DNA from 4 places in the Streptomyces sp. NPDC048255 genome. Region 4 is predicted to be linked to each of the others. Evidence: riboswitches for the same ligand, from Rfam matches in the RefSeq annotation. Region 4 holds a riboswitch; each other region holds the start of a gene.
What was found. Region 4 has a riboswitch for cobalamin ahead of metE (5-methyltetrahydropteroyltriglutamate--homocysteine S-methyltransferase). Riboswitches for the same ligand answer to the same signal wherever they lie in the genome.

Region 1 (4,277 bases), on a different contig from region 4:
ACCCAGTCCTTGAGGACCTCGGTCTGGAGCGTGATGCCGACGGGGTCGGGAAGCTTGACTTCCTTGCCGAAGGGGACGGTGCGCACAGTCTCGTAGCGGTCGCCACCCGGGTCGCTGTAAACGAGAACCTGGCACTTGAGCCGGTCGATGAGCAGGTACACGGGGATACCGGTCTGCGCATAAGCGCGCGGCTTCTCGATCCGGTCGCGCCGCTCGGTGTCGGAGTCCCACGACGTCACCTCGACGGCCATCAGGATCGGGCTCGGGTCCACCCAGTCGCCCTGCCCCACGAACGCGTCCTCGTGCGCCAGAACCCCGTCCGGAATGGCGCGGCCCTCCCGGTACCCTTCCGCCTTGATCCCCTGCCCTGGGTGCAGCCAGAACTCCGGGTGGTGCTGCATGCAGATCCGCGTCAGCCACAGAATGATCCGCCCGTGGTCCCCGTCTGGCATGGCCTTGCTCCTCAGCACCCCACCGATGAATTCCAGTCGCAGCCCTTCCCCCTCGCGGGCCGCTATGCGGGCCAGGTGCTCGAACTCTTCGATGGTCATGTGGGGCCGGTCGGTCATCACGGTCACGCCTCGCTCGCCTTCCTCGACGGTGCTGCCTCCGACGATAGCGCCGGGCACCGACAGCCGTCCTGCACACTCGACCGCATGGACATCGTCATCAGGGCCGCACTGCCCACCGAGTACGAACAGCTGGGCGAGATCACCGCGCGGGCCTACCTGGGCGACGGGCTCCTCGGGGCCGACGAGGCGTTCTACGCGGACGTGCTGCGCGATGTCGCCGCCCGCGCCGCCGACGGGGAGGTGCTCGTCGCCGTCGACGAGGAGGACGGGGAACGCGTGCTCGGCGGTGTGACCTTCGCCCCGCCCGGGAGCCCGCTGGCCGACATCGCCGGGCCCGGCGAGGCCGAGTTCCGGATGCTGGCCGTCTCCCGCGCGGCGCGCGGGCGCGGCGCGGGCGAGGCGCTGGTGCGCGCCTGCGTGGCCCGCGCGGGGGAGCTGGAGGGCGTCACGCACCTGGTGCTCTCCACCCAGAGCGGCATGATCAGCGCCCGGCGGCTGTACGAGCGGCTGGGATTCGTACGGACTCCCGAGCGGGACTGGGCACCCGTCCCGGGCCTGACACTGCTCACCTACCGCCTCAGCCTGTAGCCACGCCGACACAAGATGTGGGGGCTACCGCAACGGTCCGCCCCCACATGTATGCTCATGCCTGCTGTCGCCGCAGGGGAATCCGGTGCGAATCCGGAACTGTCCCGCAACGGTATGAAGTACACCCATTGGTGCACATGCAAGTCCGAGGACCTGCCGACAGCGCGCCCGGCTCGACCGAACCGGGTGCCGACACGTCCGGGCCTCGCGGTTGGGCTGGTGGACGCCATGCGGTGTACGCGTTTCTGCCACGCCCGCATGCGCCCGCTCGCGCCCCGCCGACGGCCGGCCGAGCGAGGGAGAGCTCCCGCCGTGACCATCGCGCCTTCCGCACCGCGCGCCGAGTCCATTTCTGGCGACAACACCGAGGGCCCGGGGGCCACGCTGCTGCGTACCCTCACCGAGCTGACGGCGGACCTCCCCGACACCGACCCCGGCCGGGTCGCGGCCTCCGCGCTGCGCGGCCGCAGCTCCGCCGCCGACGATGCCGAGCTGCGCGGGCTCGCCACCGAGGCCGCCGCCGGTCTGATCTCCGAGGACCCGGCCTACTCCCGGCTCGCCGCCCGGCTGCTGACGCTGGCCGTCCGTGACGAGGCCGCGGGCCAGGGCTCCACGTCCTTCTCCGCCTCCGTCGCCGTCGGCCACCGCGAGGGGCTCATCGCCGACCGCACGGCCGAGTTCGTGAAGACCCACGCCCCCCGCCTGGACGCGCTGGTCGAGCACACCCTCGCCGAGGGCGCCGACGACCGCTTCGGCTTCTTCGGCCTGCGCACCCTGCACAGCCGCTACCTGCTGCGCCACCCCATCACCCGTCAGGTCATCGAGACCCCGCAGTACTTCATGCTGCGCGTGGCCTGCGGCCTCGCCGCGGACGAGAGCGTCCAGGCCGTCGAGGAAGTGGCCTCGCTGTACCGGCTGATGAGCCGCCTCGACTACCTGCCGTCCTCCCCCACGCTCTTCAACTCCGGCACCCGGCACCCGCAGATGTCCTCCTGCTACCTGCTGGACTCCCCGCTGGACGAGCTCGACTCGATCTACGACCGCTACCACCAGGTCGCCCGCCTCTCCAAGCACGCCGGCGGCATCGGCCTGTCGTACTCCCGCATCCGCGCCCGCGGTTCGCTGATCCGCGGCACCAACGGCCACTCCAACGGCATCGTGCCGTTCCTGAAGACCCTCGACGCCTCCGTCGCCGCCGTGAACCAGGGCGGCCGCCGCAAGGGTGCCGCCGCCGTCTACCTGGAGACCTGGCACGCGGACATCGAGGAGTTCCTGGAGCTGCGCGACAACACCGGTGAGGACCAGCGCCGTACGCACAACCTGAACCTCGCCCACTGGGTGCCGGACGAGTTCATGCGCCGCGTGAACGCCGACGCCGACTGGTCGCTGTTCTCCCCGGCCGACGTGCCCGAGCTCGTCGACCTGTGGGGCGATGAGTTCGACGCCGCCTACCGCAAGGCCGAGGCGGCCGGCCTGGCCCGCAAGACCATGCCCGCCCGCGACCTGTACGGCCGGATGATGCGCACCCTCGCGCAGACCGGCCAGGGCTGGATGACCTTCAAGGACGCCTCCAACCGCACGGCGAACCAGACCGCCGAGCCGGGCACCGTCGTCCACTCGTCGAACCTGTGCACCGAGATCATCGAGGTCACCAACGACGGCGAGACGGCCGTCTGCAACCTCGGCTCGGTCAACCTCGGCGCGTTCGTGGTCGACGGCGGGATCGACTGGGAGCGGATCGACGAGACCGTCCGCACCGCGGTGACCTTCCTCGACCGCGTGGTGGACATCAACTTCTACCCGACCGAGCAGGCAGGCCGCTCCAACGCCCGCTGGCGCCCGGTGGGCCTGGGCGCGATGGGCCTCCAGGACGTCTTCTTCAAGCTGAAGCTGCCCTTCGACTCCCCCGAGGCGAAGGCCCTGTCCGCCAAGCTCTCCGAGCGCATCATGCTGGCCGCGTACGAGGCCTCCTGCGACCTCGCCGAGCGCAGCGGCCCGCTCCCGGCCTGGGAGCAGACCCGCACCGCCCGCGGCGTCCTGCACCCGGACCACTACGACGTCGAGCTGAACTGGCCGGAGCGCTGGGACGCGCTGCGCGCCCGGGTCGCGAAGACCGGCATGCGCAACTCCCTGCTGCTGGCCATCGCCCCGACGGCGACGATCGCCTCGATCGCGGGCGTGTACGAGTGCATCGAGCCGCAGGTCTCCAACCTCTTCAAGCGCGAGACGCTCAGCGGTGAGTTCCTCCAGGTCAACGGCTACCTGGTGGAGGAGCTGAAGCAGCTCGGCGTGTGGGACGCCCAGACCCGCGAGGCGCTGCGCGAGTCCAGCGGCTCGGTCCAGGGCTTCGGCTGGATCCCGGCCGAGGTCCGCGAGCTGTACCGGACGGCGTGGGAGATCCCGCAGCGCGGTCTGATCGACATGGCGGCGGCCCGTACCCCGTTCCTCGACCAGTCCCAGTCGCTGAACCTGTTCCTGGAGACGCCCACCATCGGCAAGCTCAGCTCGATGTACGCGTACGCCTGGAAGCAGGGCCTCAAGACCACGTACTACCTGCGTTCGCGCCCGGCGACGAAGATCGCCCGCGCGGCCTCCGGCAGCGCCGTCCCCGCCGCCGCGACCCCCCTCCCGCAGGCCGTCGACGCCGACGCGCTGGCCTGCTCCCTTGAGAACCCCGAGTCCTGCGAGGCCTGCCAGTAATGAGCTCCAACGACAACAAGAACCTCCTGGACCCGGGCTTCGAGCTCACGCTCCGTCCGATGCGCTACCCGGACTTCTACGAGCGCTACCGGGACGCGATCAAGAACACGTGGACGGTGGAGGAGGTCGACCTCCACTCGGACGTCGCCGACCTGGCGAAGCTGACGCCCTCCGAGCAGCACATGATCGGCCGGCTGGTCGCGTTCTTCGCGACGGGCGACTCGATCGTCTCGAACAACCTGGTACTGACGCTCTACAAGCACATCAACTCCCCGGAGGCGCGCCTGTACCTGTCGCGCCAGCTGTTCGAGGAGGCCGTGCACGTCCAGTTCTACCTGACGCTGCTCGACACCTACCTGCCCGACCCGGACGACCGCGCGGCCGCGTTCGACGCGGTCGAGGAGATCCCCTCCATCC
Region 2 (4,277 bases), on a different contig from region 4:
GCAGCAGGATGTTCCACACCTGGTCGGCCGGCACGCTGATCGATCCCGCCGCGATCCCGGCCGTGGCCGCGCAGGCCACCAGCAGGCCCAGAAAGGTCAGCACCAGGCCGTACGGGAGCCCGGGGCGCCGCGCGGGGACGGGCCGGCCCTCCTCGCGGAGGCCGGCCCCCTCGGCCGCCGGGGCCTTCACAACCGTCACTGGACGCGGCCCGGGTGGAGCTGCTTCGCCAGCGACTCGACGGCAGACGGCATCCGGACGCCGAGCACCGTGGAGGACAGCGGCAGGACCGCGAACCTCTGGTTCTTGATCGCGGGCACGTCCTGCAGCGCCGGGTGGGCGAGCAGGAACTTCTTCTTGTCCTCGACGGACTGGTCGCCGTAGTCGTAGATGACGACGGCCTCGGGGGCACGCTGCGCCACCTGCTCGAACGAGACGTCGCCGAAGGCCTTGTCCAGGTCGGAGAAGAGGTTCACCCCGCCGGCCCGCCGGATCATCTCATTGCCGATGCCCTTGCCGCCCGCGGTGAAGGCCGTCTTGTCCCCGCTGTCGTACACGAAGAGCTTGACCGGGGTGACACCGGCGAGCCCGGTCTCCACCTTGTCGAGGGTGGCGTGCAGTGTCGTCAGCCGTTCCTCGGCCCGCTCGGGCACACCGAAGATCTTGCCGAGGGTGCGGATCTCCTCGTCCATGGAGGCCACGTTCACCGGACCCGTCGGGCACTCCTCGCTGTTGAGGTGGGTATTGATCCCGGCCTTGGTGAAGGCGGCCCGGCTGCGTCCCTCCTTCTCGTCGAACGTGGAGGTCCACCCGCCGTAGACGAAGTCGGGCTCGGCCTCCAGGAGCGCCTCGAAGGAGGGGTACTCCTTGGAGAGGACCTTTACGCCGTCGTAGGCGGCCTGGTACTCGGGGAGGATCTTGTCGTCGAGATAGCCCGTGCCCACCATCGACTTCTCCAGGCCGAGCGAGAGCATGACCTCGGTCGCGTGCTGGTTCAGCGAGACGGCGCGCTGCGGCGGACGCTGATAGGTCGTGGTGATGCCGCAGTTGTTCACTGTGATCGGAAACCCCTTGGCGGGAGCACCCGCAGAGGGGCCGGCCGTGGATGTAGTGCCTCCTCCGCAGCCGGATATCAACAGGGCCACAGCGAGTGCGGACAGGACGGACTTCGGGTGGTTGCGGAGCATGGGAGTTCCTCTCAACGCAGGTGGATCGGAAGGTCCTCGCGCCTCGTCGGCAGACGGACCGAGTGAGGGCGTGCGGCCAGGGCCCGTAGGAATCCGTCCAGTCCCGCCCGCCATCCCGCGACCGCTGATGCACGCTAGGGGCAACTGCGGAACTCTCGCAATAAGGCGACTGGAACGGGAAGGGCTCACAGGGGCGCGCAGCGTCGCGCGCCGCGGATCGCGCTACGGCCGACGGGACAGCACGGCGAACTCCGGCCACAGCACTAGGGGCGGGCCGGAAGACTGCTGGCTGGCGTCGGAGCCAACTCGCCTACGCGGTGGCCGGGTCCAAGGCGTCGAGAGCCGGGACGGGGCGCGGCCTGCCGTCGGCGTCTATCGCGACGAAGGTGAGCTGGGCGGTGGCCACCTCGGTCGTGGGTCCCGAGGCGTTCCATCGCTCGGCCCGCACACTGACGGTGACGGTCATCGAGGTTCGGCCGGCCCGTTCCAGTTCGGCGTCGACGCTGAGCAGGTCACCGGCGCGCACCGGCGCCAGGAAGGACATCCGGTCCACGGCCACGGTGACGGCGGGACCGCCGGCGTGCCGCCCCGCAGCTGCGGCGGCCGCGTCGTCGATGAGCTTCATCACCACGCCGCCGTGGATGGTGCCGTAGAGGTTGGTGTCGTGCTCGCTCATGATGTGGGCGAGCGTGACCCGGGACTCGCCCGGGCCCTTGGAAACGCACCTCACCGTGATGGCGGTCTGGTCGGCCACGTCAACTCTCCTTCGCGAGTCGCGCCAGAGGGTCCCGGAGGGTGTTCTTCGGGACCACCGCATGACGAGTCGGCATGCGGACAGCGGCAGGTCTTCGGACTCGCGGGCACGTCGCCCGACCGGGCTGACACCTACTGGCCGTCGCTTCCCGGACCCGTTCGGGTCCAGTGCTCTATGACGGCGGTCGTTCCCACTCACCGCTGCGGGGCAGTCCCGGAATCTCACCGGGTTCCCTCTTACGACGCGTCCTGCCTGGTGGCAGGGGCGAACCAGCTGTACCCACAGCCTACCCGTGACGGCACGATGCCAAGTCCCTCCCCGGCCCGGCCTGCTGACCGGACGGAACACCCCTGCTGCCTACGCGGCCGGGACCCGACCCGGTCGAGGTTCAGCCGGTCCGCCGCCCGGCCGCCGGGAGGACATGGCTCAGATCAGCGCGTTCTTGTAGAAGATGCTGGAGCGCCGGTCGCCCTCCACGCCGGTGGCGAAGCCGATGAAGAGGCGGGCCTCGCCGGCGTCGGTGCGGTAGATCGCCAGGCCCTCGGGCTCGCGGTGGTGGAGGGTGGAGCCGGCCTTGGTAAGGACGGGGCCCTGCGCCACGGTGCCCGTGTTGATGTCGATACTGGTGACGTAGGAGTTGCCGTCGCCGGTGGGGGTGCCGTCGCCGGGGTACGCGTCACCCGTCAGGTAGTACATATACGAGCCGTAGAGCGTGTAGCCCTGCGGAGTGCCGGAGATCGTCGGCTGCTTGAAGTCGACCAGAGGCGAGCCGAAGCTGCGCGTCTCGAAGGCGGAGAGGGGATACACGGCGATGCGCTTGCCGGCGCTGGTGTGGTAGCGCACGATCATGCGCTGGTAGACCGGGTCGACGGAGCAGGTGTACTCGGTGGCCCCGGAGATCGGCTGGTAGGCGGCCGAGGCAGCCGGCGAGCTCAGGGTGGTGTCGGCGGTGAAACGGATGGGGGCGAGCGCGGTGCCGTACCCCTTGCTGTTCGCGTCGCACTCGATCCACAGCTCGGTGTCGGAACCGCTCGGCAGCGCGGCGAAGGCGACGCCGTGGCCGAAGCCGTTGAGGTGCATGTACGAGATGTAGTTCCCGTCGAAGTCCATCTTGTTGATGCACAGGTCACCATCGGACTCGGCGCTTCCACTCCGCTTGGTTGCCACGAACAGGAACTTGTTCACCCAGTCGAAGGCGAAGCTCTGCTGGACCCGCGCACCGTGCGTGTCCTTGGACCGGAACAGGTCGTGCGACGGCTGCGCGAGGTCGAACCGCTTGGTCGCGGTCACATCAGCCGAAGCGGTCTGCGCGCCGGCGGCGAGCCCGAGAGCGGCGAGCGAGGCGCCAACACCGGTGCGTATGAGGCCGCGGCGGGAGAGGGGGAGGCCAGGGATGTGGTTCATGGGGGGACTCCGAGGCATGGGTGGAGGGCAGGGACACGTGATGCTATCCATCACAGGGGTGGTGTGACATGTCGGGTCCGGTGGGCAGTTGGGTGTCCGGTTGATCTCGATGGGAGGCAGCAGGGTGGCCCCTGGGACGGCGGGGGCCGGCGGTGCGAGAGCCGCCGATGTGGAACGCCAGGCAGGGCGCCCCGGTCTCGGCCGACCTGTCTCGAAACGGAATGGATCACCGCCGCCTCTGTCGCGTTTCCGTCGCTGGTGCTCCTCACAGCCGCCGGGGTGCACCGCTCAGCCGGGAGGACGTGAGTCCCTGTGAACCGGCATCTTCGTCACTACCTCGCGCGTCCGGTAGAGGCATTGAAGATGTGGCGGATGATGGACGCGGCCTCGTTCGGGTTGTGGTCCAGCCAGTCGGTGAGGTGTTCGCGGACGACCTCCTGGACGTAGGCGCCCGCTTCGGGATTCCTGAGCTTGGTCTTGGTGGCGCCCTCGAAGACTGGATGGGCGAGTTTTACGGAGACGACCGCGGTCAGGCCCTCGTGGACGGCTCCGGCCGTGATGTCCTCGTCGTCTGCGGACAGCTGCCCCTGCCGGCGCGCGTAGTCGTTCACGAGGTCCGTGAGCGCGGTACGGAAGCCCACTTCGTGGGCCCCGCCCTCGAGGGTGCGGGTGCTGTTCGCGAAGGAGTGGAGCTCTCCCGGGGACCAGGTGTTCCACTGCATGGCGACCTGCACGAAGACCGTCTGGTCCTCGTTCTCAGACTCGAAGCTGATGGCGGGGGAGTGGACGAGACTCACGGGGTGGGGGTTGAGGCGGGTGACGAAGGCCCGGAGGCCGTCCGCGTGGTGGTGGCGAACAGGCCGCTCCGGCCGCTCATCGGTGAGCGAGATGGCCAGGCCCCCGTTGAGGAAGGCCAGTTCCTGGAAGCGCTCCG
Region 3 (4,277 bases), on a different contig from region 4:
TCAGACCCTTCCGGTCGTACGCCACCACCGCTCCGTCGAGCCGCAGTTGACCCGAACCCGGCCGCAGACCCCCGCTCAGCAGCCGCATCAGCGTGGTCTTGCCACTGCCGTTGCGGCCCAGCAGGACCAGCGCGCGGCCCTCCTCGATGGCGAAGTCCACGCCGGACAGCACGGACGGCCCGTCCTCGTAGGCGTAGCCCGCGCCGACCAGTTCCACCAACGGGGTCACAGATACAGCTCCTTCAGTACGAGGGTCAGGACGGCCAGGCCGGTCAGCAGCGCGCCGGAGCCGGCCAGGAACCGCCAGGACAGCGTCGCCTCCGGTACGAGCACCCGCAGCGCGCCGTCGTAGCCGCGCCCGGCCAGCCCGTCCTGGAGCCGCGCCGCACGGTCGAAGGCCCGTACGAACGAGGTCGCCGCCAGCCCTGCCAGCGAACGCCACACCGCCGCCCGGCCGCGCTGCCCGAGACGGGCCGCCTGGGCCCGGCGGATCTGGGCCATCGAGTCCAGCAGCAGGAACCCGATCCGGTACATGACCAGGGCCACGTCCACCACGGGAGCCGGCACCCCGGCCCGCACCAGCCGGGGCAGTACGTCCGAGACCGGGGTGGTGAAGGCGAACAGCAGCACCCCGAGGGAGGCCGCCGAGGTGCGCAGCAGCAGTTCCGCCGCGTGCCGGGGGCCGTCCGGGGCGAGCACCACGAACCCGGCCGGCCCGCCCACCGAGACCAGCAGCGGCAGCGCCCCGGTGAAGCAGAAGCCGAGCGGGATCCGGAAGGCCCGCCACAGCTGCCGTCCGGACACCCCGGCGGGCCCGAGGAGCACCGCCAGGGTGGCGGCGGCGACCAGCGGCCCGCCGGGCCAGGGCGGCAGGCACACCGCCGTGACGGTCAGCCCGATCCCCAGCAGGGCCTTCTCCAGGGGATGGCGGTGACGCCAGCGGCTGCTGTGCGCCGCCACGTCGATCGGCAGCACCGCCTACGACTCCGCGGCGGTGCCCGCCGTACCCGCCGGAGCGGCGGCGGCCGGGGCTGCCGTGGCCGCCGCGGCGGCAGCGGCCTGGCGGCGGCCCTTGCGGACTCCGAAGTAGTACGCGAGCACGCCCGCGCCGAGCGCCGCCTGGAGGGCGAACAGCGCCGACTCGATCTCGCCGGAGGGGGGCTCGTAGAGCGGTGTGAACCACGGCTCGTAGTCCGGCTTCAGCTCGGTGATCGCCGCTTCCGCCTGCGCGTCCGCACCCGTGAACGGCTCCTCCTTGCCCTCGCCGAGCCCCAGCGCGAGCGGGAGCACGGCCAGCGCCGCCACCAGGAGCAGCAGCAGGGTGTTGATCTTCGCGTTCCTGGTCATCGGGCCACCGCTTCCTGGTCGGTCTCCTGCTTCGCCTTGCCCCCGGTCAGCTTGGCGACGCCGAGGCGCACCATGTCGGACTTGCTGGACTGCATCAGCAGCCGTACGACGAGGACGGTCAGCAGCCCCTCGCTCACGGCGAGCGGGATCTGGGTGACCGCGAAGATGCCCGCGAACTTCTCCAGGGAGCCCACGAAGCCGCTGCTCGCGTCCGGGAAGGCCATCGCCAGCTGGACGGAGGTCACGCAGTAGGTCACCAGGTCGGCGAAGAAGGCGCCGAAGAAGACGGTCACCATCAGCGGCAGGTCGAACTTCCGCAGGAGCCGGTAGACGCCGTAGCCCGCCCAGGGCCCGGCGATCGCCATCGAGAAGACGTTGGCGCCGAGGGTGGTGAGCCCGCCGTGCGCCAGCAGCAGCGCCTGGAAGAGCAGGGTGATGGTGCCGAGCACCGCCATGATCGGCGGCCGGAACAGGATGGCCCCGAGCCCCGTACCGGTGGGGTGCGAGCAACTGCCCGTCACCGAAGGGATCTTCAGGGCGGACAGGACGAAAGTGAACGCTCCGGACGCGCCGAGGAGCAGGGTGCTCTCCGGGTTGGCCTTCACCTCGCGGGTGAGGGCGCGCACGCCGTGCACGACAAAGGGAGCGGACGCGGCGCCCCAGGCGACCGCGTGCAAGGGGGGCAGAAACCCCTCGGCAATATGCATGAGTAGGGAGACCTCTCCAGCACCTCGTGGATGGACAACGCGCCCCGGCCGGTCTCCTGGCTCACGGGTACTGATGCCCGGACTCCGCCTTCCCGGGGCCGTGCGGTCTCCCGCGCGGGCCCAGTGGCTTCCCGCAGGAGTGGAGCCGGACTTCCCGATCACAGTGGCGAGGGCCGCACCGGTTTCACACCGGTTTCCCGAACACCAAGGCCCGCTGACCCTAGTCGGCCGCGCGGACGGGTACCAACCCACCCTCGGAACCGCCGGCGGAGCTCGGATTCCGCTTGCGCTCACTGTGCGTGTTCGACCCGCTACCATATGCACCAACAACCGCACCTGACGAGGGAGTTCCGCATGTCCGTGACCGCCGAGGACTGGCTGCCCCGCATCGCCGCGCTGTTCCGCGCGTACGACCTGGACGGCGACGGCCAGCTCGGCCGCGAGGACCTGATCGCCTACGCCGGACGGCTGGCCGAGCAGCTCACCGAGCCCGGGGACACCCGCCGCCGGGCCGCGCTGTACGACGTGTACGCGGAACTGTGGACCCAGCTCCAGGCCGCCGCCGACACCGACCGGGGCGGCCGCATCAGCGAGCAGGAGTTCGTCGCGGCAGCCGCCCGTGACGCCTTCGACGGGGACGCCTCCTTCCGCGCCTCCACCCTGCGCGCCCTCGACGCGCTCGCGGACGCCCTCGACCGGGACGGCGACGGCCGCATCGACCGGGAGGAGTACGAGCGGATCTTCGGCGCGACGGGTCTGTCCGGCGCCACGGACGCCCTGGCCTTCGACAGCGTCGACGCCGACGGCGACGGGTCCGTCAGCCGCGAGGAACTGCGCGCCGCAGCCGTGTACCTCTTCCCGCTGGCCGACCCCAGCTGGCTGAGCGGCGGGGGCGCCCGCCCCGACCGCCCGCGCGGCATCGCCCTGGTCGCCCACGACTCCCGCAAGGCCGACCTGCTGGCCTGGACGGAGCGCCGGGCCGCCGACCTCAAGCCGCACCGCCTCTACGGCACCGGTACCACCGGCACCCTGATCAACCGTCTGATCGGTCTGGACGTCACCCCGCTGCGCAGCGGCCCGCTCGGCGGCGACCAGCAGATCGGGGCCCTCGTCACCCAGGGTGAGATCGACATGCTGGTCTTCTTCTTCGACCCGCTCGCCTCGCACCCGCACGGGGACGACGTCCGCGCGCTGATCCGCCTCGTGGCGCTGGCCGACGTCCGGCTCGCGCTGAACGCGGCGAGTGCGGACGCGATGATCGAAAGCCTCTAGGGAGTGCCACGGGCGGGCGCGGTCGGCTGGCGTCCGCGCCCCACGCTGCGCAGGCTGAGGGGGTGGCTGCCGACTACGACTACTCCGACCTGACCGCCGTCTACGTGAACTGCACGCTCAAGCGCTCGCCCGAGACCAGCAACACCGAAGGTCTGATCGACAAGAGCCGGGCGGTCATGGAGGCGGCCGGTGCCCGGACCTCCCTGATCCGCGCCGTCGACCACGACATCGCGACGGGCGTCTGGCCGGACATGACCGAGCACGGCTGGGAGAGCGACCAGTGGCCGGTCCTCTACAGCCAGATCATGGACGCCGAGATCCTGGTGCTCTGCGGCCCCATCTGGCTCGGCGACAACAGCTCGGTGATGAAGCAGGTCGTCGAACGCCTCTACGCCTGCTCCTCGATCCTGAACGAGCAGGGCCAGTACGCCTACTACGGCCGCGTGGGCGGCGCTCTGATCACCGGCAACGAGGACGGCGTCAAGCACTGCGCCATGAACGTGCTCTACAGCCTCCAGCACCTGGGCTACGCGATCCCGCCGCAGGCCGACGCGGGCTGGATCGGCGAGGCCGGGCCCGGCCCCTCCTACCTGGACCCGGGCTCGGGCGGCCCCGAGAACGACTTCACCAACCGGAACACCGCCTTCATGTCGTGGAACCTGATGCACCTGGCCGCCCTGCTCAAACGCTCCGGCGGCATCCCGGCGCACGGCAACCAGCGCTCGCTGTGGGACGCGGGCTGCCGCTTCGACTTCCCCAACCCCGAGCACCGCTGAAGCCCCGTTACACCGGCACCTCCGCCAGCGTCGACTCCAGCCGCGCCAGCAGCGGCCGTGCGTCCATCCGGCGGCAGCTCGCGAGGGCCTCCTCCAGTACGGCCCGGGCCCCGGCCGCGTCGCCCGAGGCCAGCAGGGCGCGCGCCAGCGGCTCCACCGCCAGGGCCCGCACCAG
Region 4 (4,277 bases):
GGTGGCCCAGGCGAGGTAGTCGGCGTGGCCGTCGGCCCGCAGCGGCAGGGTTTCGCGCAGCGCGGGTTCGTCTACCTGGATGACGGAGGTCCCGGCCGCTTCGAGGTCGACGACCTCGTCGCGCAGGGCGAGCCCGACCTGCCGGGCGGTCTCCCCGAGGGGCTGGTCGTCGCGTACGAAGGACCAGGCGAGCATGGTGACCGGGCCGGTCAGCATGCCCTTGACCGGCTTGGCGGTCTGCTCCTGGGCGTACGCCGTCCAGCGCACGGTCATCGGCTCGGGGCGGGAGATGTCCCCGGCGAGGACCGGCGGGCGGACGTAGCGGGTGCCGTAGGACTGGACCCAGCCGTGCTGGGTGGCGAGGTAGCCGGTGAGCTGTTCGGCGAAGTACTGGACCATGTCGTTGCGTTCGGGCTCGCCGTGCACGAGGACGTCGACACCGGTCTGCTCCTGGAAGGCGATGACCTCGCGGATCTCGGTCTTGATGCGCTCCTCGTACCCGGCGGTGTCGATGCGGCCTGCGCGTAGGTCTGCACGGGCCACCCGCAGTTCGTCCGTCTGCGGGAAGGAGCCGATGGTGGTGGTGGGCAGCAGCGGCAGGCGCAGGTGGGCGCGCTGGGCGGCGGAACGCTCGGTGTAGGGCCGGGAGCGGCGGCCGTCGGCCTCGGTGATCGCGGCGGTGCGGGCCCGTACGGCCGGGTCGTGGGTGATCGGGGAGGTGGCGCGGGAGGCGAGGTCCGCCTGGTTGGCGGCGAGTTCGGCGGCGATCGCCCCGGTGCCCTGGGCCAGGCCGCGGGCCAGGGTGGTGATCTCGGTGGTCTTCTGGCGGGCGAAGGCGAGCCAGCGGCGGATCTGCGGGTCGATGTCCCGTTCGGCGGTGGCGTCCAGCGGGACGTGCAGGAGGGAGCAGGAGGCGGCGACGTCGACGCGGTCGGCGAGGCCGAGGAGGGTGCCGAGGGTGGTCAGGGACTTCTGGTGGTCGTTGATCCAGATGTTGCGGCCGTTGACCACGCCCGCGACCAGGCGCTTGCCCGGCAGTCCGCCGACCGCCGCGAGGTCGCGGAGGTTGGCGGCCGCGGCGTCGGTGAAGTCGAGGGCGAGGCCTTCCACGGGTGCCTTCGCCAGGACGGGCAAGGCCTCGCCGAGCCGGTCGAAGTAGGAGGCGACCAGCAGCCTGGGCCGGTCGGTGAGGCCGCCGAGGTCGCGGTAGGCCCGGGCGGCGGCGCCCAGTTCGGCCGGGGTGCGGTCCTGTACGAGGGCGGGCTCGTCGAGCTGGACCCAGTCGGCGCCGGCGGCGCGCAGCTCGGCGAGCACCTGTGCGTAGACGGGCAGCAGCCGGTCGAGCAGGGTCAGCGGGACGAAGTCCTCGGCGACGCCGGGGGCGGGCTTGGCGAGCAGCAGGTAGGTGACCGGTCCGACCAGGACGGGGCGGGGTGTGTGGCCGAGGGCGAGGGCTTCCTTCAGTTCGGCGACCTGCCGGGCGGAGTCGGCCGTGAAGGCGGTGTCGGGGCCCAGTTCGGGGACGAGGTAGTGGTAGTTCGTGTCGAACCACTTGGTCATCTCCAGCGGCGCGACGTCCTGGGTGCCGCGTGCCATCGCGAAGTAGCCGTCCAGGGCGTCCGTTTCGACGGCGGCGCGGTGCCGGGCGGGAATCGCGCCGACCATGACGGTGGTGTCCAGGACGTGGTCGTAGTACGAGAAGTCCCCGGTGGGCAGTTCGTGGAGGCCGGCGTCGGCGAGCTGCTTCCAGTTGGCGCGGCGCAGGTCGCGGGCGGTGTCCTGGAGGGCTTCGGCGGTGACGCGGCCCTTCCAGTAGCCCTCGACGGCCTTCTTCAGTTCGCGGTTCTGTCCCTGGCGGGGGTAGCCGTACACAGTGGCCTGTACTGCCGCGGCTGCGGACTCGGTGGTCACGGAACTCTCCTTCGCGAGCGTGTCTCCATGGACCCGGTGACGGGCCGAGGGTGCGAAGGGGTGCCGGAACGGGCCGACCTCCGGGGTCGCGCGGTAAGGACTGCGCGACGGAGATCCGCCCGAGGTGCACGCCGACCCGCCCACGAGGTCACCGGGAAACCGCGCGCGTTCGTTCGCGCGCGGGCAACGGGCAGGTCTTCGGACTCGCGGGCGCGCCTGCCGGTCTCCCGGCGGGCTCCTACTGGCCGTCGCTTCCCAGGACCGGTTCCGGTCCCAGTGCGTATGACGGCGGTCGTTCCCGCTCACCGCTGCGGGGCAGTCCCGGATTCCCACCGGGTTCCCTCTTGCGACGCTTCCCGCCTGGCGGACGGGGGCGAACCAGCTGCGTGGGCCACACTAGGTCGGCCCGCCGGGGAATGAACACCGCGGTCCACATATCGGACGGTGAAATGAGACGCGGCGTGGGTGCGGCGACACCACTCGCCGCACCCACGCCGTGCCGCGTCTCCGGCGCACCCTCCGCCCGGAGACGTGCCGGGCCCCTCAGCCCCGGCCGTACGTGTGGAACCCGCGGCCGCTCTTGCGGCCCAGCAGCCCTGCCTGCACCATCCGCTGGAGCAGCGGGGGCGGGGCGTACAGAGGTTCCTTGAACTCCTCGTACAGCGATTCGGCGATCGCCGCGACGGTGTCCAGGCCGATCAGGTCGGCGAGTTTGAGCGGACCCATCGGGTGGGCGCAGCCCAGTTCCATCCCGGCGTCGACGTCGGCCGGGCCGGCGAATCCCGATTCGGCCATGCGGATGGCCGAGAGGAGGTAGGGCACCAGCAGCGCGTTGACGACGAAGCCGGCCCGGTCCTGGGAGCGGACCGTGGTCTTGCCCAGGGCGTCACGGGCGAAGGCTTCGACGGCGGCGAGCGTGTCCGCGGAGGTGTGCAGGGAGGAGACGACCTCCACCAGCGGCAGGACGGGGACCGGGTTGAAGAAGTGCAGGCCCACCACCCGGTCGGCGCGGCCGGTGGCCATGGCGAGCCGCATGACCGGGATGGCGGAGGTGTTGGTGGCGAGGATCGCCTCCGGATCCTCCACGGTCTTGTCGAGGCGGGTGAAGACCTCGGTCTTCGCCTCGGGGTCCTCGGTGACGGCCTCGATGACCAGCTGCCGGTCGGCGAGGTCCTCCAGGTCGCCGGTGAAGACGAGCCGCGTCAGCGCGTCCTCGGCGGAGAGCCGGTCGAGCTTGCCCCGCTGGACGGCGCGTTCCAGGGAGACCGCGACCCGCTCCCGGGCGGCCCGGGCGGCGGTGGCGTCCGCCTCGGCGACGACCGTGTCGAGTCCGGCGCGGGCGCAGACCTCTGCGATGCCCGCGCCCATCTGGCCGCCGCCGACGACCCCGACGCGCTGGATGCGGGCCGGCCGCGCGGGGGCGCTCACGCGTTCACCCGCACGGCGGCGCGGCGGACGAGGTGGCGCGTGTAGGCCTCGGGGGTGAAGAAGGCGGGCAGTTGGGCGGCCAGCGCGGTGTCCGTGAAGACCTCCCGGGCCTCGGTGACCAGGGCGCCCGGGTCCCCGGCCGCCAGGGCGGCGCATTCGGCGTCGAGGAGTGCGGTGACGGTGGGCCGGTCCACGTGGCCGTGGCGCAGCCACTGCCAGATCTGCACGCGGGCGATCTCGGCGGTGGCGGCGTCCTCCATCAGGCCGTACAGGGCCACGGCGCCGCTGCCGCGCAGCCAGGCGTCGAAGTAGCGCAGGGCCACGGCGATGTCGGAGCGGACGCCGTCCTGCGACGGGGGCGCGCCGATCCGGCGTACGGACAGCAGCTCGGCGGCGGTGACCTCGACGTCCTCGCGGGCCCGGTCGCGCTGGTCGGGCCGCTCTCCCAGCACCTGGTCGAAGACCGCGCGGCAGACGGGGACCAGGCCGGGGTGGGCGACCCAGGAGCCGTCGAAGCCGTCCTCGGCCTCCCGCTCCTTGTCGAGGCGGACCTCGGCGAGGGCCGCGGCGTCGGCTTCCGCGTCCCGGCCGGGGACGTGCGCGGCCATGCCGCCGATGGCGTGGGCGCCGCGCTTGTGGCAGGTGCGCACGAGGAGTTCGGTGTACGCCCGCATGAACGGGGCGGTCATGGTGACCTCGGCCCGGTCGGGCAGCTGGAAGTCCCTGCGGTGGCCGAAGGTCTTGATGAGGCTGAAGAGGTAGTCCCAGCGGCCCGCGTTGAGTCCCGCACTGTGCTCGCGCAGTTCGTGGAGGATCTCCTCCATCTCGAAGGCGGCCGTGATCGTCTCGATGAGGACGGTGGCCCGGACGGTGCCGCGGGGGATGCCGAGGAGTTCCTGCGCGAGCAGGAAGACGTCGTTCCACAGGCGTGCTTCGTA

Region 1: it holds a riboswitch for cobalamin, as region 4 does, so the genes downstream of both, AB0D94_RS15765 (ribonucleoside-diphosphate reductase subunit alpha) here and metE (5-methyltetrahydropteroyltriglutamate--homocysteine S-methyltransferase) in region 4, are expected to answer to the same signal.
Region 2: it holds a riboswitch for cobalamin, as region 4 does, so the genes downstream of both, AB0D94_RS30605 (acyl-CoA thioesterase) here and metE (5-methyltetrahydropteroyltriglutamate--homocysteine S-methyltransferase) in region 4, are expected to answer to the same signal.
Region 3: it holds a riboswitch for cobalamin, as region 4 does, so the genes downstream of both, AB0D94_RS06320 (energy-coupling factor ABC transporter permease) here and metE (5-methyltetrahydropteroyltriglutamate--homocysteine S-methyltransferase) in region 4, are expected to answer to the same signal.

The regions. Positions count from the first base shown of each region.
Region 1 is NZ_JBEZMA010000016.1:65,220-69,496, reverse strand. Features, by position in the region: gene AB0D94_RS15775 (Uma2 family endonuclease) at 1-578, opposite strand, end outside; gene AB0D94_RS15770 (GNAT family N-acetyltransferase) at 657-1,160, shown strand; cobalamin riboswitch at 1,177-1,336, shown strand; gene AB0D94_RS15765 (ribonucleoside-diphosphate reductase subunit alpha) at 1,473-3,860, shown strand; gene AB0D94_RS15760 (ribonucleotide-diphosphate reductase subunit beta) at 3,860-4,277, shown strand, end outside.
Region 2 is NZ_JBEZMA010000056.1:6,931-11,207, forward strand. Features, by position in the region: gene AB0D94_RS30595 (iron ABC transporter permease) at 1-190, opposite strand, end outside; gene AB0D94_RS30600 (ABC transporter substrate-binding protein) at 196-1,185, opposite strand; gene AB0D94_RS30605 (acyl-CoA thioesterase) at 1,496-1,939, opposite strand; cobalamin riboswitch at 2,007-2,228, opposite strand; gene AB0D94_RS30610 (teichoic acid biosynthesis protein C) at 2,366-3,343, opposite strand; gene AB0D94_RS30615 (ATP-binding protein) at 3,676-4,277, opposite strand, start outside.
Region 3 is NZ_JBEZMA010000004.1:209,886-214,162, reverse strand. Features, by position in the region: gene AB0D94_RS06335 (ATP-binding cassette domain-containing protein) at 1-229, opposite strand, end outside; gene cbiQ (cobalt ECF transporter T component CbiQ) at 226-975, opposite strand; gene AB0D94_RS06325 (energy-coupling factor ABC transporter substrate-binding protein) at 979-1,347, opposite strand; gene AB0D94_RS06320 (energy-coupling factor ABC transporter permease) at 1,344-2,054, opposite strand; cobalamin riboswitch at 2,083-2,278, opposite strand; gene AB0D94_RS06315 (methylglyoxal synthase) at 2,409-3,326, shown strand; gene AB0D94_RS06310 (flavodoxin family protein) at 3,389-4,102, shown strand; gene AB0D94_RS06305 (BTAD domain-containing putative transcriptional regulator) at 4,110-4,277, opposite strand, start outside.
Region 4 is NZ_JBEZMA010000010.1:72,838-77,114, forward strand. Features, by position in the region: gene metE (5-methyltetrahydropteroyltriglutamate--homocysteine S-methyltransferase) at 1-1,911, opposite strand, end outside; cobalamin riboswitch at 2,104-2,257, opposite strand; gene AB0D94_RS11500 (3-hydroxybutyryl-CoA dehydrogenase) at 2,455-3,339, opposite strand; gene aceB (malate synthase A) at 3,336-4,277, opposite strand, start outside.